Regions from separate parts of the Streptomyces sp. NPDC050528 genome, predicted to be linked through region 1. Evidence: riboswitches for the same ligand, from Rfam matches in the RefSeq annotation. Region 1 holds a riboswitch; each other region holds the start of a gene.
What was found. A riboswitch is a leader RNA that binds a small molecule or an ion and turns the genes downstream of it on or off. The one in region 1 is predicted to bind thiamine pyrophosphate.

Region 1 (5,945 bases):
TCCCCGATAATTCGCTTTGCGTTCGTGTGCCCGAGAGTCATTCCAATGGTGGTGAGCTGGCAGTTAGCGAGTTTTGTACTCTCCCAAAGAGTAGCCAGCTCGCTTAGGGCGGGATGGATAGATGAAAACTCATTCCTGATCTCATCGTCACTCATCAGACCAATTCTCATCAGGCTATCCAAGCTGCTGGGATTGGCCTTTACGCCACGACCTTCGAGCGTTTCTACGGCTAGTTTTGGCAAAATGGCATCAACCTGTAGCTTGCTTGCATCGCGGATGCATGGGCGCAGGATCGGCTCAACGGAATCAATTACGTCTGCGGGAACCTGATCTTTTGTGAATCCGGTAGTGAAAAGCCCCATATACGTGTTGATTAAAATTTGAGCAATGCTGCTCTTTCCGATTTGAATAGAGAGGCATCCAGTGTACTCCATGTAAGCAATATCGGCATCGCTAAGTGTGAGTCCCTGCGATAGGGGGACGAGGGTCGTTTTGAATTTTTCGTGCAACTCCGATACTGAATGTGCACCGAGGCGAGTTCGAGCTAGAAGCAGTGCGACTCCGAGAGCAGCTAGATGCTTGTCTGCCAGTTTTGGGGCCGTCTTCAAGGCTTCGGTCAAGGCTAGCTGTCGAATGTCTCGTTGCTGGCTGGCTAGCCTTTCCTTCATGAGGCTGAGAAGCACGGTTCCGAGGTATTCTTCACCCGAACAGGCGAATTCTTGCTGTGCTAAAAAAAGGGCTCGCTGAACGTCGGGTTTTCTTAGGGCGTCCAGTGACTCTGGGGGAATGTCTCCTAGTAGATTTTCCGTGAACTCAATTGCTCGCTCTAGTGCGGTATCGTGCGCGGTCTGGGCAAACTTGGTGATGTTCTCATTGAAGACGTCAATGGCGATTTCTTTTGCGTCACGATAGGAGACGCCAGTGTTAATGACCTCCGCTTGATAGTTCGTAGAGTTATCGCCGGATCGCTGTGTCTGTTTCACGGGTTCTTGTTAATGTCTCGGACGTTCAGGTCACGGCCTGCTTGGATGTTGGTGGAGTTTTTCCCACTTCGTTGACTCTGCTTAGCTGAGTCGCTTCTTCGATCAAAAAAGAACCAGCCGACTGCTGCAACGACGATTGCACCGCCGACTCCGCCGAACGCCCATGCGAGCACGCTCACCTTGCCTCCTCCAGAGTTGGAAGCAGGTTAGTGCCTATCTCTGATTTGTGCACCCGTTTCCCGCTGAATGTCAGATCGGTCGGCTTTCGAACTTGGGAGCAGCGTGTCGGGGCCCATGTAGTTGATCGTCGGCGTCGATCGTGTGAGGTCGCTCCGGGGTCGCGTCACTTCTGCGCAACAACAGGAAAGCTCGAACGAGAGAGGGGCTACTCCTCCACTGGTCGCGGCGGGTGCGGTGCCAGCTTCTGTCGCAGCACTCTCGTTGGCGCGCTGGCCTGCGTGAACGTCTATCGAGCTGGGCCGTGTGTGGGCCGTCCAAGGGGAACCAATGACGGACAGAGACGACCAACGACGACCACAGCGCATGGCTAGGGCCCCAGGTCACACGATTCGATCTGCGACACTGGTACAGCCATGCCTAAGCCCGGAGAACTCACATTCGTCGCCCCGCGCGGAGCCCAGAAGCCGCCGCGGCACCTCGCCGACCTCACGCCCGCCGAGCGCAAGGAAGCCGTCGCCGCGGTCGGGGAGAAGCCGTTTCGCGCCAAGCAGCTCTCGCAGCACTACTTCGCGCGGCTCGCGCACGACCCGGCGGAGTGGACCGACATCCCCGCCGGTTCGCGCGCCAAGCTGCAGGAGGCGCTGCTTCCTGAGCTGATGACCGTCGTACGGCATCTGTCGACCGACCAGGACACCACCCGCAAGACGCTGTGGCGGCTGTTCGACGGGACGCTCGTCGAGTCCGTGCTGATGCGGTACCCGGACCGGGTCACCATGTGCATCAGCTCTCAGGCGGGGTGCGGGATGAACTGCCCGTTCTGCGCGACCGGACAGGCCGGCCTGGACCGGAATCTGTCGACCGGCGAGATCGTGCACCAGATCGTCGACGGCATGCGGGCGTTGCGGGACGGCGAGATCCCCGGCGGTCCCGCGCGGCTCTCCAACATCGTCTTCATGGGTATGGGCGAGCCCCTCGCCAACTACAAGCGGGTCGTCCAGTCCATCCGCGCCCTCACCGACCCCGAGCCGGACGGCCTCGCCCTCTCGCAGCGCGGGATCACCGTCTCGACGGTCGGACTGGTCCCGGCGATCCACCGCTTCGCGGACGAGGGCTTCAAGTGCCGCCTCGCGATCTCGCTGCACGCGCCGGACGACGAGCTGCGCGACACCCTGGTCCCCGTGAACACCCGGTGGAAGGTGCGCGAGGTCCTCGACGCGGGCTGGGAGTACGCGGCGAAGTCCGGGCGCCGGCTGTCCATCGAGTACGCGCTGATCCGCGACATCAACGACCAGGCGTGGCGCGGTGACCGGCTCGGCAGGCTCCTCAAGGGCAAGCCCGTGCACGTCAACCTCATCCCGCTGAACCCGACGCCGGGCTCGAAGTGGACCGCCTCCCGTCCCGAGGACGAGAAGGCGTTCGTCGAGGCCATCGCGGCCCACGGGGTGCCGGTCACCGTCCGGGACACCCGTGGCCAGGAGATCGACGGAGCGTGTGGCCAGCTCGCGGCCACCGAGCGGTAATCTTCACCTGTACCACCTGTACGTACACCTTCATATCCGACAGGGGAGCGCGAAGCGCTGAGAGTGCGGCAATCGGGCCGCAGACCCTCTGAACCTCGCCCAGGTCATTCTGGGTAGGAAGTTCGGTCATCACCGTGAACACCAAGAAGTACTGTGCTGTGCTCGTCGGCCTCGGCCTGCTCGCACTCTCCGCGTGCGGGTCGGGGTCGGACGGAAGCAGCGGCTCCGGATCCGACAAGACGGTCACCCTCGTCAGCCACGACTCGTGGGCCGTGTCGAAGAAAGTCCTCAAGGACTTCGAGAAGCAGTCCGGCTACACGGTCAAGGTCCTCAAGGACGGCGACGCCGGCCAGGCCGTCAACAAGGCGATCCTCACCAAGGACAACCCCCAGGGCGACGTCTTCTTCGGCGTCGACAACACCCTGCTCTCCCGCGCCCTCGACAACGGCCTCTTCCAGTCCTACGACGCGAAGGGCTCCGCCACCGTCAAGCCCGCGTACCGCGTCGACCAGACCAAGCACCGGGTCACGCCCATCGACACCGGCGACATCTGCGTCAATTACGACAAGGCCTACTTCAGCAAGCACAAGCTGACCCCGCCGACCTCCTTCGCGGACCTGGTCAAGCCCGAGTACAAGAACCTCCTCGTCACCGAGAACGCGGCCACCTCCTCGCCCGGCCTCGGGTTCCTGCTCGGCAGTGCGGCGCAGTACGGCGACGACGGTTGGCAGGCGTACTGGAAGAAGCTCAAGGCCAACGGCGTCAAGGTCGTCGACGGCTGGGAGCAGGCCTACGACCAGGAGTTCTCCGGTTCCGCCGGCGGCAAGAAGGCGGGCGGCGACCGGCCCCTCGTCGTCTCCTACGCCTCCTCGCCGCCCGCCGAGGTCATCTACGCCGACCCGAAGCCGACCACCGCGCCCACCGGGGTGTCGTACGGCACCTGCTTCCGGCAGACCGAGTACGCGGGGCTGCTCAGCAACGCGCGGAACACCAAGGGCGGCAAGGCGTTCCTGGACTTCCTGCTGACCAAGGAGTTCCAGCAGGACATGCCGCTCAACATGTTCGTCTACCCGGTGATCCAAGGCGCCCAGGTACCGCAGGAGTTCGTGCAGTACGGCCGCCAGGCCCCGGACCCCGAGACCATGGCGCCCGCGAAGATCGCCGCCGACCGGGACCAGTGGGTCAAGTCGTGGACCTCGCTCGTACTGAAGTAGCCGAAGCGGCTGAAGTAGCGGAGGCGGCCCCGCGAAAGTCCCTCAAGAACAGGGGCGGCGCGACGCGGCTCGGGCTCATGGCCCTGCCCGTCGCGTTCTTCGCGGTGTTCTTCGCCTACCCCGTCGCCGCGATCGTCGCGCGCGGCCTCAAGGTCGACGGCGCCTGGCAACTGGGCCGTATCGGGGACGTGTTGGTCCAGTCCGACATCCGGCACGTGCTCTGGTTCACCACCTGGCAGGCGCTCGCGTCCACCGCGCTCACGCTGCTGATCGCGCTCCCCGGCGCATACGTCTTCGCGCGCTTCGACTTCCCGGGGAGACATGTCCTGCGGGCCGTCGTCACCGTCCCCTTCGTGCTGCCGACGGTCGTCGTCGGTACGGCGTTCCTCGCGCTCGTCGGCCGGGGCGGACTCCTCGACGACCTGTGGGGCGTACGGCTGGACACCACCGTGTGGGCCATCCTGCTCGCGCACGTCTTCTTCAACTACGCGGTCGTCGTACGGACGGTGGGCGGCCTCTGGGCCCAGCTCGACCCGCGTCAGGAGGAGGCCGCGCGGATGCTGGGCGCCTCCCGGCTCCGGGCCTGGCGGAAGGTGACGCTGCCCGCGCTCGGGCCCGCCGTGGCCGCCGCCGCGCTGATGGTCTTCCTCTTCACCTTCACGTCCTTCGGCGTGGTCCAGATCCTCGGCGGCCCGACTTTCTCGACCCTCGAAGTCGAGATCTACCGCCAGACTTCGGAGGTCTTCGACCTGTCCACGGCGGCCGTCCTGACGATCGTCCAGTTCGTCGCGGTCGGCGCGATCCTCGCCGTCCACGCCTGGACGGTACGGCGACGGGAGAGCGTCCTACGGCTCGTGGACCCGGCGGTGACCGCACGGCGCCCGCGCGGGGCCGGCCAGTGGACCCTGCTGGCCGGAGTCGTCGCGTCCATCGCCGTACTGCTTCTGCTGCCGCTCGCCGTGCTGGTCCAACGCTCGCTGGACACACCGGACTTCGGGTACTACCGCGCGCTGACCCACGACGACGGCGGCACCTTCCTCGTCCCGCCGATCGCCGCGATCGGCAACTCGCTGGAGTACGCCGTCGCCGCCACCGCCATCGCCGTGGTGATCGGCGGACTCGCAGCCGCTGCCCTGACCCGGCGCGATGCCGGGCGGCTGGTGCGGGGTTTCGACGCGCTGCTGATGCTGCCGCTCGGGGTGTCGGCGGTGACGGTCGGCTTCGGGTTCCTGATCTCGCTCGACAAACCCCCGGTGGATCTGCGGAGTTCATGGATCCTGGTGCCGCTCGCGCAGGCGCTGGTCGGCGTGCCCTTCGTCGTACGGACGATGTTGCCCGTACTGCGGGCGGTGGACGGGCGGCTGCGGGAGGCTGCGGCCGTGCTCGGGGCGTCGCCCTGGCGGGTGTGGCGCGAGGTCGATCTGCCGCTCGTACGGCGGGCGTTGCTGATCGCCGCCGGGTTCGCGTTCGCGGTGTCGCTGGGGGAGTTCGGGGCGACGGTGTTCATCGCGCGGCCCGACAACCCGACCCTGCCGGTCGCGGTGGCCCGGCTGCTGTCCCGGCCCGGTGATCTCAACTACGGCCAGGCGATGGCCCTTTCGACGATTCTGATGGTGGTGTGCGCGGTGGCCCTCCTGGTCCTTGAGCGGCTGCGCACCGACCGGACGGGGGAGTTCTAGATGCCGTCGAACCTGACACCGGACATGCCGCTGGATCTTTCGCCGAGCGTGCCGCAGAACAGGCCGCTGCTCAGCCTTGAGGGCGCGACCGTACGGTTCGGCGGGCGCCCGGTGCTGGACGCCGTCGACCTCGGGGTCGTCGAGCACGAGATCGTGTGTGTCCTCGGCCCCAGCGGCAGCGGCAAGTCGACGCTGCTGCGGGCGGTCGCCGGGCTTCAACCCCTGGACTCCGGGCGGGTGTTGCTCGACGACCGGGACCAGTCGGGCGTGCCCGCGCACAAGCGCGGTGTGGGTCTGATGTTCCAGGACCATCAGCTGTTCCCACAGCGGGACGTGGCCGGCAATGTCGCCTTCGGGTTGCGCATGCAC
Region 2 (5,945 bases), on a different contig from region 1:
CGTCCCGCAGGGTGCAGCCGGCGACGTACTCCATCGCCAGATAGACGTACGACCGGTCGGCGCCCTGGTCGAAGACCTGCACCACGTTCGGATGCGCCAGCCGTGCCACGGACTTCGCCTCGCGGATGAACCGGTCCACGAAGTGGCCGTCGGCCGCCAGCGTCGGGTGCATCACCTTGAGCGCGAGAACCCGGTCCAGGCGGGTGTCCACGGCCCGGTAGACCGTGGCCATCCCGCCGACGGCGATCCGCGCGTCGACGCGATACCGGCCGTCGAGCAACTGCCCGACGAGAGGGTCATGAAGGGTCGTATCCACGCAGGTGAGTGTACGAGCCGAGGCTGACACCACGACGTTTTCGGCCGGTTTCGGGGCGGTACTGCAGCCGAGCTGTGACGGATACCTCATGGCGGGGCGGCTGTCTGCGGCTGAGCTGTGAGACGGGGCACGGCGGACGGCCACCCGCGCACCGGCAGCCGCCGACGGTGAGGACTCCCACGGGGGCGGTCCACCTCTTGGCCGACTGGAAACGGGTGGTGCACGGGTGGGAGAGGAAACGGTTGGGCAGCGCGGGGTGCCTAGAAAGCAGGCCGTTCGGGATCCAACGCGGCAAGGCCCTCCGCAGGAGAAGACGCTGCGGCGAAATGCCGGCGGGGGATACGGCCGGCCCGGTGTGCGAGTCGCCCCGCCTCCACCGCGTGCCGCATGGCGTCGGCCATCAGCACCGGTTCCCGCGCCCGCGTCACCGCAGACGCAAGCATCACCCCCGCACACCCCAGCTCCATCGCGAACGCCGCGTCCGACGCCGTACCCGCCCCCGCGTCCAGAATCACCGGCACACGCGCGTGCTCGGTGATCAACTGGAAGTTGTGCGGGTTGCGAATCCCGAGCCCGGAACCGATCGGCGACCCGAGCGGCATGATCGCCGCACACCCGACGTCCTCCAGCTTCCGCGCCAGCACGGGATCGTCGTTCGTGTACGGCAGCACCGTGAACCCGTCGTCGACCAACGTCTCGGCGGCGTCGAGGAGTTCGATCGGGTCGGGCAGCAGCGTGCGCTCGTCCGCGATCACTTCGAGCTTGACCAGCGAGGTTCCCAGCGCCTCCCGGGCCAGCCGCGCCGTCAGCACCGCCTCGCCCGCCGTGAAGCACCCCGCGGTGTTGGGCAGCACCCGGATCCCGAGCCGCTCCAGCACGGACAGCACCGAACCGTGCACGGAAGCGTTTACGCGCCGCATCGCGACCGTTGTGAGTTCCGTACCGGAGGCCACCAGCGCGCGCTCCAGGACGTCGAGGCTGGGGGCGCCCCCGGTGCCCATGATCAGCCGGGACGTGAAGGACGTATCACCGAGGACGAAGGGGTCGTCGGCCATGGGTCAGCCTCCTTGGACGGCGGTGAGGACCTCGACGCGGTCTCCCTCGGAGAGGGAGGTCGATGTCCACTCCGCGCGCGGGACGACGGTTTCGTTGAGGGCGGCGGCCACTCCGGAGGGGGCCGGGGTGAGGGACCGTACGAGCACGTCGAGGGGCGTGCCGGGAGCGATCTCCTGGTGCTCGCCGTTGACGGAGATGTTCATGCGGGCTGCTCCACGAGGTGCGTGCGGGCGAACCGCTTCGGGGTGAACGGGCGTGCCTCGTCCGGCAGTTCACCGGTGCTCAGCGCATGCGCCAGGGCATCGCCGGTGACCGGCGTGAGCAGCACGCCGTTGCGGTAGTGCCCGGTGGCCAGCAGCAGTCCCGGCAGGGCGGTCGGGCCGAGCAGCGGCGCGTTGTCGGGGGACCCGGGGCGCAGTCCGGCCCGGGTCTCGGTGAGCGGCAGTTCGGTGATCCCGGGGACCAACTCGTGGGCGTCGCGCAGGAGTTCGTAGACCCCGCCGGCCGTGACGGTCGTGTCCCAGCCCAGTTCCTCGCTGGTCGCGCCGACGACCAGCTCGCCGGTCTCGCGCGGCACCAGATAGACCTGGCTGCCGCGCACCATGGCGCGCACGGTCCGGTTCAGGAACGGCGCGTGGCGCTCCGGCACGGTCAGCCGCAGCACCTGCCCCTTGACGGGCCGTACGGGCGGCAGGACGTCGGCAGGGACGCCCTCCAGCCGCCCGCTGAGGCTGCCGGCCGCGAGCACCACCTGGTCCGCGCCCAGCACCTCGCCCTCGCGCGTGACGACCCCCGTGGCGCGGTCCCGCCCGACCGTGAGCCGCTTTGCCCACGTCCGGTGGAAGACGACCCCGGCACGCTCGCAGGCGGCCACCAGCGCGCCCGCCAGCCGCCGCGGGTCCACCTGGTGATCCCCGTCCACCCGGAGCCCTCCCCGCACGCCCGGCGCGAGCATCGGCTCCAGGCGCCGGCACTCGCGCCCCGACAGCCACTCGGAGTCGAGCCCCGACTGGTGCTGCAGGGCGTGCAGTTCACGCAGATGAGCCCGGTCGTCGGCGTCCAGGGCGACGGCCAGCGTGCCGCAGCGGCGGTAGCCGAGGTCGAGGCCGGTGAGGTCGGTCAGCTCGGCCGCGAAGTCCGGGTAGCGCTGCGCCGAGGCGAGGTTGAGGGCGAGCAGGGTCTGTTCGCCGTAGTGGAGCTCGGTGACGGCGGCCAGCATCCCGGCGGCCACCTGGGCGGCCCCGCCACCCGGCTCGGGGTCCAATACGGCCGTGGAGAAGCCGCGTTGGGCCGCGCGCCAGGCCGTGACCAGGCCGATGATCCCGCCCCCGACGACGAGGACGTCTGAGGTGTGTGCAGGCATGGGCGTCCAGCCCCTCCCTTCGCCGGCATGACCCGGATCAGGTTCGTACGGTCGGAGGCCGCCAGCCTCCCTCTCAGCCCGGTGCGTCCGGACTCCCGCGAGTGCTTTACCTTGGCCACCCTAGCCCGTGCTTTGTGCGCCAGTAAGGGAGCCTCCGTCCATGGCCCGCTCGCTCGACGGTCTCGTCCTCGCCCCCGTCGCGGACCAGGCCCCAGGTCAGGTCGGCACCCGCACCCGGTTCGCGTACCACGAGAAGGACGGCGAGATCTGGGCCGAGTACGCGGGCGGTGACGTCGTACGGGGGCGTCTCGTCGGCACGCGCGCGGGGGACCGGATCGACTTCCGGTACGTACAGCTGAAGACGGACGGGACGACGTCCTCCGGGCACTGCGTGTCCGATGTGATCGAGCTGCCCGACGGTCGCGTGCGCCTGGAGGAGACCTGGGAGTGGGAGTCCCAGGAGGGAAACGGGACCAGCATTGTGGAACAGGTCACCTGACGCGCCCACTGCCTGACAATTTGTCAGGTGTCTATGGTGATCGAGTGAGCGAGCAGACGCGGGACCAGGGCACGGTGACAGGGCGGCGCGTGGTCGTCGTCGGCGCGGGCATGGCCGGGGTGCAGACCGCGGTCGCGCTACGGGAGCAGGGCTTCACCGGCACCGTCACGCTCCTCGGCGCCGAACCCCATCAGCCGTACGACCGGCCCCCGCTCTCCAAGGCCGTCCTGCTCGGCAAGGCCGAGGGCTCCGCCTTCGACGTCGACTTCGAGGCGCTCGGCATCGAAGTCCGGCTGGGGCGCGAGGTGTTGGGGCTGCGCCCCGCCGACCACGAACTGGACACCGCCGAGGGCCCGGTGCCCTACGACGTCCTCGTGCTCGCCACCGGTGCCGAACCGATCCGGCTGCCGGGCGCCGACGGCATCCCCGGAGTGCATCTGCTGCGCACCCTGGACGACGCCGAGCGGCTGCGCCCGGTGCTCGCGCGGCAGCACGACATCGTGGTCGTCGGCGCGGGCTGGATCGGCGCCGAGTTCGCCACCGCCGCGCGCGAGGCGGGCTGCGCGGTCACCGTCGTAGAAGCGGCGGACCGGCCGCTCGCGGGGGCGCTGCCCGCCGAGGTGGCCGCGCCGATGGCCGCCTGGTACGCCGCCGCCGGAGCCACCCTGCGGACGCACGCACGCGTGGCGCACGTCGAGCCCGGCGAGGTGGTTCTCGACGACGGCTCACGGCTGCCCGCGGGCGCCGTCGTGGTCGGTATCGGCGCCCGCCCCGCCACCGCCTGGCTGACCGGCTCCGGCATCGAACTGGGCGCACACCGCGAGGTCCTGGCCGACGACCACCTGCGCACCTCGGTGCCGGACGTGTACGCGGTCGGCGACTGCGCCTCCTTCCCTTCGGGAAGGTACGGCGAGCGACTTCTCGTCCACCACTGGGACAACGCCCTCCAGGGGCCGCGCACGGTCGCCGCGAACATCGTGGGGGAGACCCCGGCGGTGTACGACCCGGTGCCGTACTTCTGGTCGGAGCAGTTCGGCCGGTTCGTCCAGTACGCCGGCCATCACGCGTCCGCCGACACCACCCTGTGGCGCGGCGACCCGTCGACCCCGGCGTGGAGCGTCTGCTGGCTGCGCGGGGACCGTCTGGTGGCCCTCCTGGCGGTCGGCCGCCCCCGTGACCTGGCCCAGGGCCGCCGGCTGATCGAGTCGGGCACGCCGATGGATCACACGCTGCTGGCGGATGCTTCTCTCCCGATGAAGGCGGCTATCACCTAGTTCGTCCCCCCGGGTCGGACCGGCCCGACTTCCGACTGTCAGTCCGGGATGGCACGCTGTTTACGTGACCGAGATTGACGCAAAGATCGATGCTCTCGTCCCCGCCTGGCTCACGCTGCCCGACATCGCAGAGTTGCTCGATGTCGAGGTGACACGCGTGCGGCAGCTGGTCAAGGACGGCCAAGTCATCGCCGTACGCCGTGGTGAGAACCGCGCGCTGCACGTCCCCGCCGCCTTCATCGACGGGACCGAGCAGAAGGTCGTCAAGGGCCTCACGGGGACCTTGACGCTCCTGCGGGACGACGGCTTCTCCGACGAAGAGATGCTCGAATGGCTCTTCACCCCCGACCCCAGCCTGCCCGGCACCCCCGCGCAGGCCCTGAGCGAGAATCGCGGCACGGAGGTGAAGCGCCGCGCCCAGGCGCTCGCCGTCTGACCCGCACGACCGAGAGGCGTACGGGCCGCGGCGACGCGAGGGTCTGCCTGCACAGGCCCTGCCCGCGGCCCGTGCGCGACACCACCACACGACCAGCAGGACAACGGGGGACACACGCATGCCCGACACCGCCGCAGCCGCCGCCCGCGCGGAACTCGCCGACGCCCGGGTCTACCTCTGCACGGACGCCCGCCGGCGCCAGGGCGACCTCGCGGAGTTCCTGGACGCGGTCCTGGCCGGCGGGGTCGACATCGTGCAGCTGCGCGACAAGGGCATGGAGGCCGCCGAGGAGCTGGAGCACCTCCAGGTGTTCGCCGACGCCTGCGCCCGGCACGGCAGACTCCTCGCGGTCAACGACCGCGCGGACGTCGCCCACGCCGCCGGAGCCGACGTACTGCACCTGGGCCAGGGCGACCTCCCGGTGCCCGCGGCCCGCGCGATCCTCGGCGAGGACATCCTGATCGGCCGCTCCACGCACGCCGAGTCCGAGGCCGCCGCGGCCGCCGTCCAGGAGGGCGTGGACTACTTCTGCACGGGCCCGTGCTGGCCCACCCCCACCAAGCCCGGCCGCCACGCCCCCGGCCTCGACCTCGTCCGGTACACGGCCGCCCTCGGCACCGACCGCCCCTGGTTCGCCATCGGCGGCATCGACCTCGGCACCCTCGACGAGGTCCTCGAAGCGGGCGCCCGCCGTGTCGTCGTCGTACGGGCCATCACCGAGGCCGACGACCCGGGCGCGGCGGCGGCGGAGTTCGCGAAGCGGCTGCGGCAGGCCTGACGGCCGTACGGTGGGCGGTCTGTTGTCCGATGGGTGGACAGCAGGGCGACAAAACAGGCAAATTTCCGGTTCCGGTTGGGTGACCGGCGCCCCCTGACTAACCTGCGGGTATGGCCTTCGGAACCGCATCCACCAGGACTGATCGCGCACCCACCGTGCGGGACATGCTCGCGACCGGCAAGAGGACGTACTCGTTCGAGTTCTCCGCGCCGAAAACCCCCAA
Region 3 (5,945 bases), on a different contig from region 1:
CCCCGTGTGAGCTTGAAGGCTTGGGGGGCCCGAGGATCCGCAGTAACGCTTCTGCGTGGCCCTCTGGGGCGGTTCTCGCCGCCCACCGCAGTGCCGGTGGCGCTCAGTGCTTGCGGCGTCGGCCCTTCCCGCCGCGCGCCGCCGCGGGCTTGGCACTCGGCGCCGCCGTGGCCGCCGTAGCCCCACCCGCTGAAACCGCACCGCCTGCCGGTACCGCACCGGCCGGAGCCGCATCGGGTCCCGGTCGGTCCGCCGAGACGACCAGGGCCGCGAGGGCCGTGGTGACCGGTACCGATGCGACCAGGCCGATCGAACCCACCAGCGTGCGCACGATCTCCTCGGCGACCAACTCGCTGTTGGCGACCGCCCCGACGCTGCTCTGCGCGATGGAGAAGAGCAGGAGCAGTGGCAGAGCGGCGCCCGCGTAGGCGAGGACGAGGGTGTTGACGACGGATGCGATGTGGTCGCGGCCGATGCGGATGCCGGCGCGGTACAGCCCGCGCCAGCCCATCGACGGGTTGGCCTCGTGCAGTTCCCAGACCGCCGAGGTCTGGGTGACCGTCACGTCGTCGAGCACACCGAGCGAACCGATGATGACGCCGGCGAGGAGCAGACCGCTCATGTCGATCGACGGGTACAGCCCGTGGATCAGGCCGGTGTTGTCGTCCGTGTTGCCGGTCAGCGCGGCCCAGCCGATGAACACGGAGCCCAGGACGCCGATCAGCACCAGTGACATCAGGGTGCCGAGTACCGCCACGGACGTACGGGCCGACAGACCGTGGCACATGTAGAGGGCGATCAGCATGATGGCGCTCGAACCGACCACCGCCACGATCAGCGGGTTCGAGCCGTGCAGGATCGCGGGCAGGATGAAGAAGTTCAGGATCATGAAGCTGATGGCCAGCGCGATCAGCGCCATGACACCGCGCAGCCGGCCCACCACCACGACGGCCAGCGCGAAGATCCCGGCGAGCAGCGCCATCGGGAATTTACGGTTCACATCGGTGACGGAGTACTGCAGATCCTTGGGCGCGGAGGGCTCGTACGCGACCACGACCTTCTCGCCCTGATGCAACTGCCGTGACTGGTCGGGCTGCACGATCTCCGTGAACGTACGGCCCTTGTCCTTGCCGGTGGAGACCGTGACCGTGGCCTTCTTGCAGGTACCGGCCGCCTCCTGCGCCGCCGACGAGCCCTCGGCGGTGGAGGTGTCCCCGGTCGAGCCCCCGCCCGAGGCGTTCACCGACGAGCAGCTCACGCTGACGACCTTGGTGACCGTCGCCTGCTGGGTCTGCCGGTCGAAGCCGACGCCGGTGCGCTTGTGCGAGGGGGCGCCGCCGGGCCACAGCACCACCATGCCGACCACGACCGCCACGGTGAACGGGATCAGGATCGCCGCGATGACCTTGCGCAGGTGCCGGGAGACGGGGGCGGCGGGACCATGGCTGTGCGAATGACCGTGACCGCCTTCACCGGACCCGTGGTCGTCGCCGGATCCATGGTCGTGGCCATGCGGCGGCCCGGTCGGCGGGTACGGGGGCTGCTGTGTCGTGGTCACCGCCCGATCATCGCAAGAACGCCGGAGGCCCACTGTTCACCGCGCCACTTATGACGCTAGCGTGGAGGCACCTTTGCACACGCGGGAGCTCGGAGCACCGGGCTGAGAGGGCGCTGACCTTCGTCTCTGCGATGTTTCACGGGAAACGTCACCTGAATCGAGTGATGTTTCACATGAAACATCGGCTGACGGAAGCCGCTGCGTCGACCGCCGAACCTGTTACCGGGTAATGCCGGCGTAGGGAGTAGGTCTCATGACCAACAAGGATGTACGCACGCCTGCCTCCAGCCAGGACGAACAGCCCATTCCGGGTGAGGAGTCCGCACGGGCCGAGCAGCCCACGGAGGCCGGGAAGTCCATCGGCTGGCACAAGGGGTACGTCGCGGGCTCGCGCCCCGATCTGCGGGTGCCGGTCCGTCAGGTGCACCTCACCAACGGGCAGTCCGTGACGCTGTACGACACCTCCGGCCCGTACACCGATCCGCTCGTCGACACCGATGTCCGCAGGGGGCTGGCGCCGCTGCGGGAGAACTGGATCATCGCCCGCGGCGACACCGAGGAGTACGCGGGCCGGCCCGTCCGCCCCGAGGACGACGGGATCAAGCACACCTCACCGCGCGGCGGACTGCGCAACCTGGACGCGGTCTTCCCCGGGCGGCCGCGTCAGCCGCGCCGAGGCCGCGACGGTACGGCGGTCACGCAACTCGCCTATGCGCGGCGGGGCGAGATCACGCCCGAGATGGAGTTCGTGGCCGTACGCGAGAACGTCGAGGCCGAGATCGTCCGGGAGGAGATCGCGGCCGGGCGGGCGGTGCTGCCCGCCAACGTGAACCATCCCGAGATCGAGCCGATGATCATCGGCAAGCGGTTCCTGGTGAAGGTCAACGCCAACATCGGCAATTCCGCGGTCACTTCCTCCATCGAGGAGGAGGTCGAGAAGATGACCTGGGCGACGCGGTGGGGCGCCGACACGGTCATGGACCTGTCCACCGGCCGCAATATCCACACCACGCGCGAGTGGGTGCTGCGCAACTCCCCCGTCCCCATCGGCACGGTGCCGCTCTACCAAGCGCTTGAAAAGGTCGACGGCCGCGCCGAGGAGCTGACCTGGGAGATCTACAAGGACACGGTCGTCGAACAGGCCGAACAGGGCGTGGACTACATGACCGTCCACGCGGGCGTACGGCTGCCGTTCGTACCGCTGACGGCGAACCGCAAGACCGGCATCGTCTCGCGCGGCGGCTCGATCATGGCGGCCTGGTGCCTCGCGCACCACAAGGAATCGTTCCTCTACGAGAACTTCGAGGAACTGTGCGAGATCCTCGCCGCCTACGACGTCACGTACTCGCTCGGCGACGGCCTGCGGCCCGGTTCGATCGCGGACGCCAACGACGAGGCGCAGTTCGCGGAGTTGAGGACGCTCGGGGAACTCAACACGATCGCGAAGCGTTTCAACGTACAGACCATGATCGAGGGCCCGGGACATGTCCCGATGCACAAGATCAAGGAGAACATCGACCTTCAGCAGGAGATCTGTGATGAAGCTCCGTTCTATACGCTCGGCCCGCTGACGACGGACGTCGCGCCTGCGTACGACCACATCACTTCCGGCATCGGTGCCGCGATGATCGCCTGGTGGGGCACGGCCATGCTCTGCTATGTCACGCCCAAGGAGCACTTGGGCCTGCCCAATCGTGACGACGTCAAGACCGGCGTCATCACCTACAAGATCGCCGCCCACGCAGCCGACCTCGCCAAGGGGCACCCAGGTGCACAGGAGTGGGACGACGCGCTGTCCGACGCCCGCTTCGAATTCCGCTGGGAGGACCAGTTCAACCTGGCCCTCGACCCGGACACGGCACGGGAGTTCCACGACGAGACACTTCCGGCCGAGCCCGCCAAGACGGCCCACTTCTGCTCGATGTGCGGGCCGAAGTTCTGCAGCATGAAGATCTCCCAGGACATCCGCCGTGAGCACGGCGGGAGTCGGGAGGAGATCGAGGTCGGGATGGAGCAGAAGTCGAAGGAGTTCGCCGCGGCGGGCGACCGGGTGTACCTGCCGATCGCCGACTGACGACGACCGGCGGGCTCACCGTCCAGCGGCTACCGGCCGGCTCTGGCCTCTAGCTCTTCGGCGTTCGGCACAGCGCATGGTCGACAAGCGCGCCCGTCGCGCGGTTCAGGGCGGCCAGGTCCGGCGGCGCGGTGGTGGTCGTGATGGAGACCGTCACCGCTCGCCTGCCGTCCGCGCTCACCGCGGGCCGGGTGTTGACGCCCGCGCCGTCGCCCTCGTGGGTGTAGTAGAAACCGCCGCAGGAGAGCGGGATCTTGCGCAGGCCGAGGCCGTAGGTGCCCTCGGGCATCTCGGCCACGTCCTCCGGGTCGTCGTTCCGCGCGACGGTCTGCCGCATCTCGCGCCACTGCTCGGCGGGGAGCAACCGGCCGTCGGCCAGGGCGCGGAAGAAGGTGTTCAGGTCGGCGGTGGTGCTCACCACACCGGAGTCCGCGGTGTGCTGGAAGCTGTGGTCGGTGACGTCGAGGCGCTTGCCGTCGGAGGTCGTCAGATAGGCGTTCACGTGCGGGTCGGGCAGGAAGGGGTCCAGCCCGGGGATGGAGGTGTTCCGCAGTCCGAGTTTCGCGATGATCCGGTGTGCGACCAGGTCCTGCCAGCTCGCGCCGCCGGCCTTCTCGGCGATCATCCCGGCCAGCAGGTAGTTGGTGTTGGAGTACGCCCAGCGAGTGGGCCCGCCCGGCTGGGGGACGAACAGCGGCCGGTGCTTCATCGCCACCGCGACCAGGTCGGCCGTGGGGGTGGCGTCGTAGCGGTTCTCGTCGAAGTGGTTGATCAGCCGGTCCTGGATCTCCGGGTCGTCGACGTAGTCGTACAGGCCGCTGGTCTGGCGGAGCAGGTCGCGGACGGTGATGCGGCTGCCGTCGTTGCCGTTGCCCGAGACGACGCCCGGCAGCCAGTGTTCGACGGTGTCGTCGAGCGACAGCCGCTTCTCCGCGACGAGTTGGAGGACGACGGTCGCCACGAACGTCTTCGTGGTGCTCGCCACACGGAAGTGGGCGTTCCAGGGGATCGGGGCGGTGGAGTCGACGGTTCGGGTGCCGATACGGGCCATGAGCGGTGGGCCGTTCGGTCCGTCGACCCTGGCCAGCACGTTCACGTCACCGCCGCCGGCCTTCCGTACGGCTGCGAGGTCATGCTGGAGGGTGTGTTCGGTGTACGACGACGGCTTCGGCGCCGGGTGCCCGGCGGGGGTAGTGGTAGTGGCGGCGGTCGCGGCCAGGGGTGAGCCCAGCGCGAGCAGCGTTGCGGCCAGCACGGTGGCGCCGGCCCTCTTCGACGACGGCATCTGCATGTTCGTATCCCCCGGTGTTCCGTTCCCGATCAGCGACGATCACCAGCCAACCGGATCCGCCGGCGCGAGGGGATGGGACTGCCCTCCGGATGAGGGGTGCGCCTGGCCCCCGTACGAACTACGGGTTGACCCCCTGTTGATCGGCTCTGCGCCAGGAGGTTGAGTGGCTTCGGAGCTGTGTTGTCGTGGGTTGGGGGACTGGGGGATGGGGACCGTGATTCTTTTTCAGGTGACGGACGAGGCGCAGTCGCTGGCGTGGGACGGCGAGGATCTGGTCGATGTCGTGGGTGGTCGGCGGTGGGGTCCCGATGGGGTGGAGCGTCAGGTCTCGGTCGATCACGGGTATTCCTTCGACCGGAGCGTCAGTTCTCCGACCGGCCGGTTCACCGTGGTCTACCACGAGCGGGGCACCGGGGCACTGCTGCTGGAGGGCGATCGGCCGGTCCGTGAGCTGGGCCGCAGTGACGACCACGCCGGGGACTTCGACCATCCGGTCGCCCTCGGGGTGCTGCGGGACGGCCGTGAGGTACTGGTGCACTGCCCGGACGAGTACGACCTGCTGGAGATCGAGGACGCGGAGACGGGCGAACGGCTCACCGGCGGCGACCGTACTCGGAACGAGGTCTTGCACTCGCGGCTGGTGGTGTCCCCGAGTGGGACGCATCTGCTGTCGGCGGGCTGGCTGTGGCATCCGCACGGGATCGTCGAAGTCTTCGACCTGGACCGGGCGTTGACGGATTCCGCGGTGCTCGACGGCCGTGGCGTGCTGTCCGTGTACCCGGGCGACAGTTCCGAGGTGATCTCGGCCTGCTGGCTCGACGGTGACCGGGTGGCCGTGGCGACCGGGGAGGAGTTCGCCGACGAGGACGACACCGAGGAGACCGCGGCGAGCGCGGAGACTGCGGGCCTGGGCCGACGGCGGTTGGGCGTGTGGTCGCTCTCCGAGAAGCGGTGGGTTCATCGCAACCGGGTCGACTTCCACATCGGCACGTTGATCCCGCGGGGTGACACGCTCGTCTCGC

Region 2: another riboswitch for thiamine pyrophosphate. It lies ahead of thiO (glycine oxidase ThiO); the one in region 1 lies ahead of ACIBK4_RS01135 (thiamine ABC transporter substrate binding subunit).
Region 3: another riboswitch for thiamine pyrophosphate. It lies ahead of thiC (phosphomethylpyrimidine synthase ThiC); the one in region 1 lies ahead of ACIBK4_RS01135 (thiamine ABC transporter substrate binding subunit).

Annotation. Positions count from the first base shown of each region.
Region 1 covers NZ_JBITHH010000001.1:232,719-238,663, reverse strand. Annotated here, with positions in the region: gene ACIBK4_RS01150 (LPO_1073/Vpar_1526 family protein) at 1-983, opposite strand, end outside; gene ACIBK4_RS01145 (hypothetical protein) at 980-1,162, opposite strand; gene rlmN (23S rRNA (adenine(2503)-C(2))-methyltransferase RlmN) at 1,577-2,683, shown strand; TPP riboswitch at 2,715-2,821, shown strand; gene ACIBK4_RS01135 (thiamine ABC transporter substrate binding subunit) at 2,818-3,897, shown strand; gene ACIBK4_RS01130 (ABC transporter permease) at 3,975-5,576, shown strand; gene ACIBK4_RS01125 (ABC transporter ATP-binding protein) at 5,601-5,945, shown strand, end outside.
Region 2 covers NZ_JBITHH010000002.1:455,550-461,494, reverse strand. Annotated here, with positions in the region: gene pknB (Stk1 family PASTA domain-containing Ser/Thr kinase) at 1-316, opposite strand, end outside; gene ACIBK4_RS09450 (thiazole synthase) at 577-1,371, opposite strand; gene thiS (sulfur carrier protein ThiS) at 1,375-1,575, opposite strand; gene thiO (glycine oxidase ThiO) at 1,572-2,735, opposite strand; TPP riboswitch at 2,733-2,844, opposite strand; gene ACIBK4_RS09435 (hypothetical protein) at 2,896-3,234, shown strand; gene ACIBK4_RS09430 (NAD(P)/FAD-dependent oxidoreductase) at 3,279-4,508, shown strand; gene ACIBK4_RS09425 (Rv2175c family DNA-binding protein) at 4,573-4,944, shown strand; gene thiE (thiamine phosphate synthase) at 5,063-5,722, shown strand; gene metF (methylenetetrahydrofolate reductase [NAD(P)H]) at 5,833-5,945, shown strand, end outside.
Region 3 covers NZ_JBITHH010000029.1:13,343-19,287, forward strand. Annotated here, with positions in the region: gene ACIBK4_RS50380 (YibE/F family protein) at 104-1,558, opposite strand; TPP riboswitch at 1,630-1,819, shown strand; gene thiC (phosphomethylpyrimidine synthase ThiC) at 1,812-3,632, shown strand; gene ACIBK4_RS50390 (serine hydrolase domain-containing protein) at 3,682-4,917, opposite strand; gene ACIBK4_RS50395 (hypothetical protein) at 5,129-5,945, shown strand, end outside.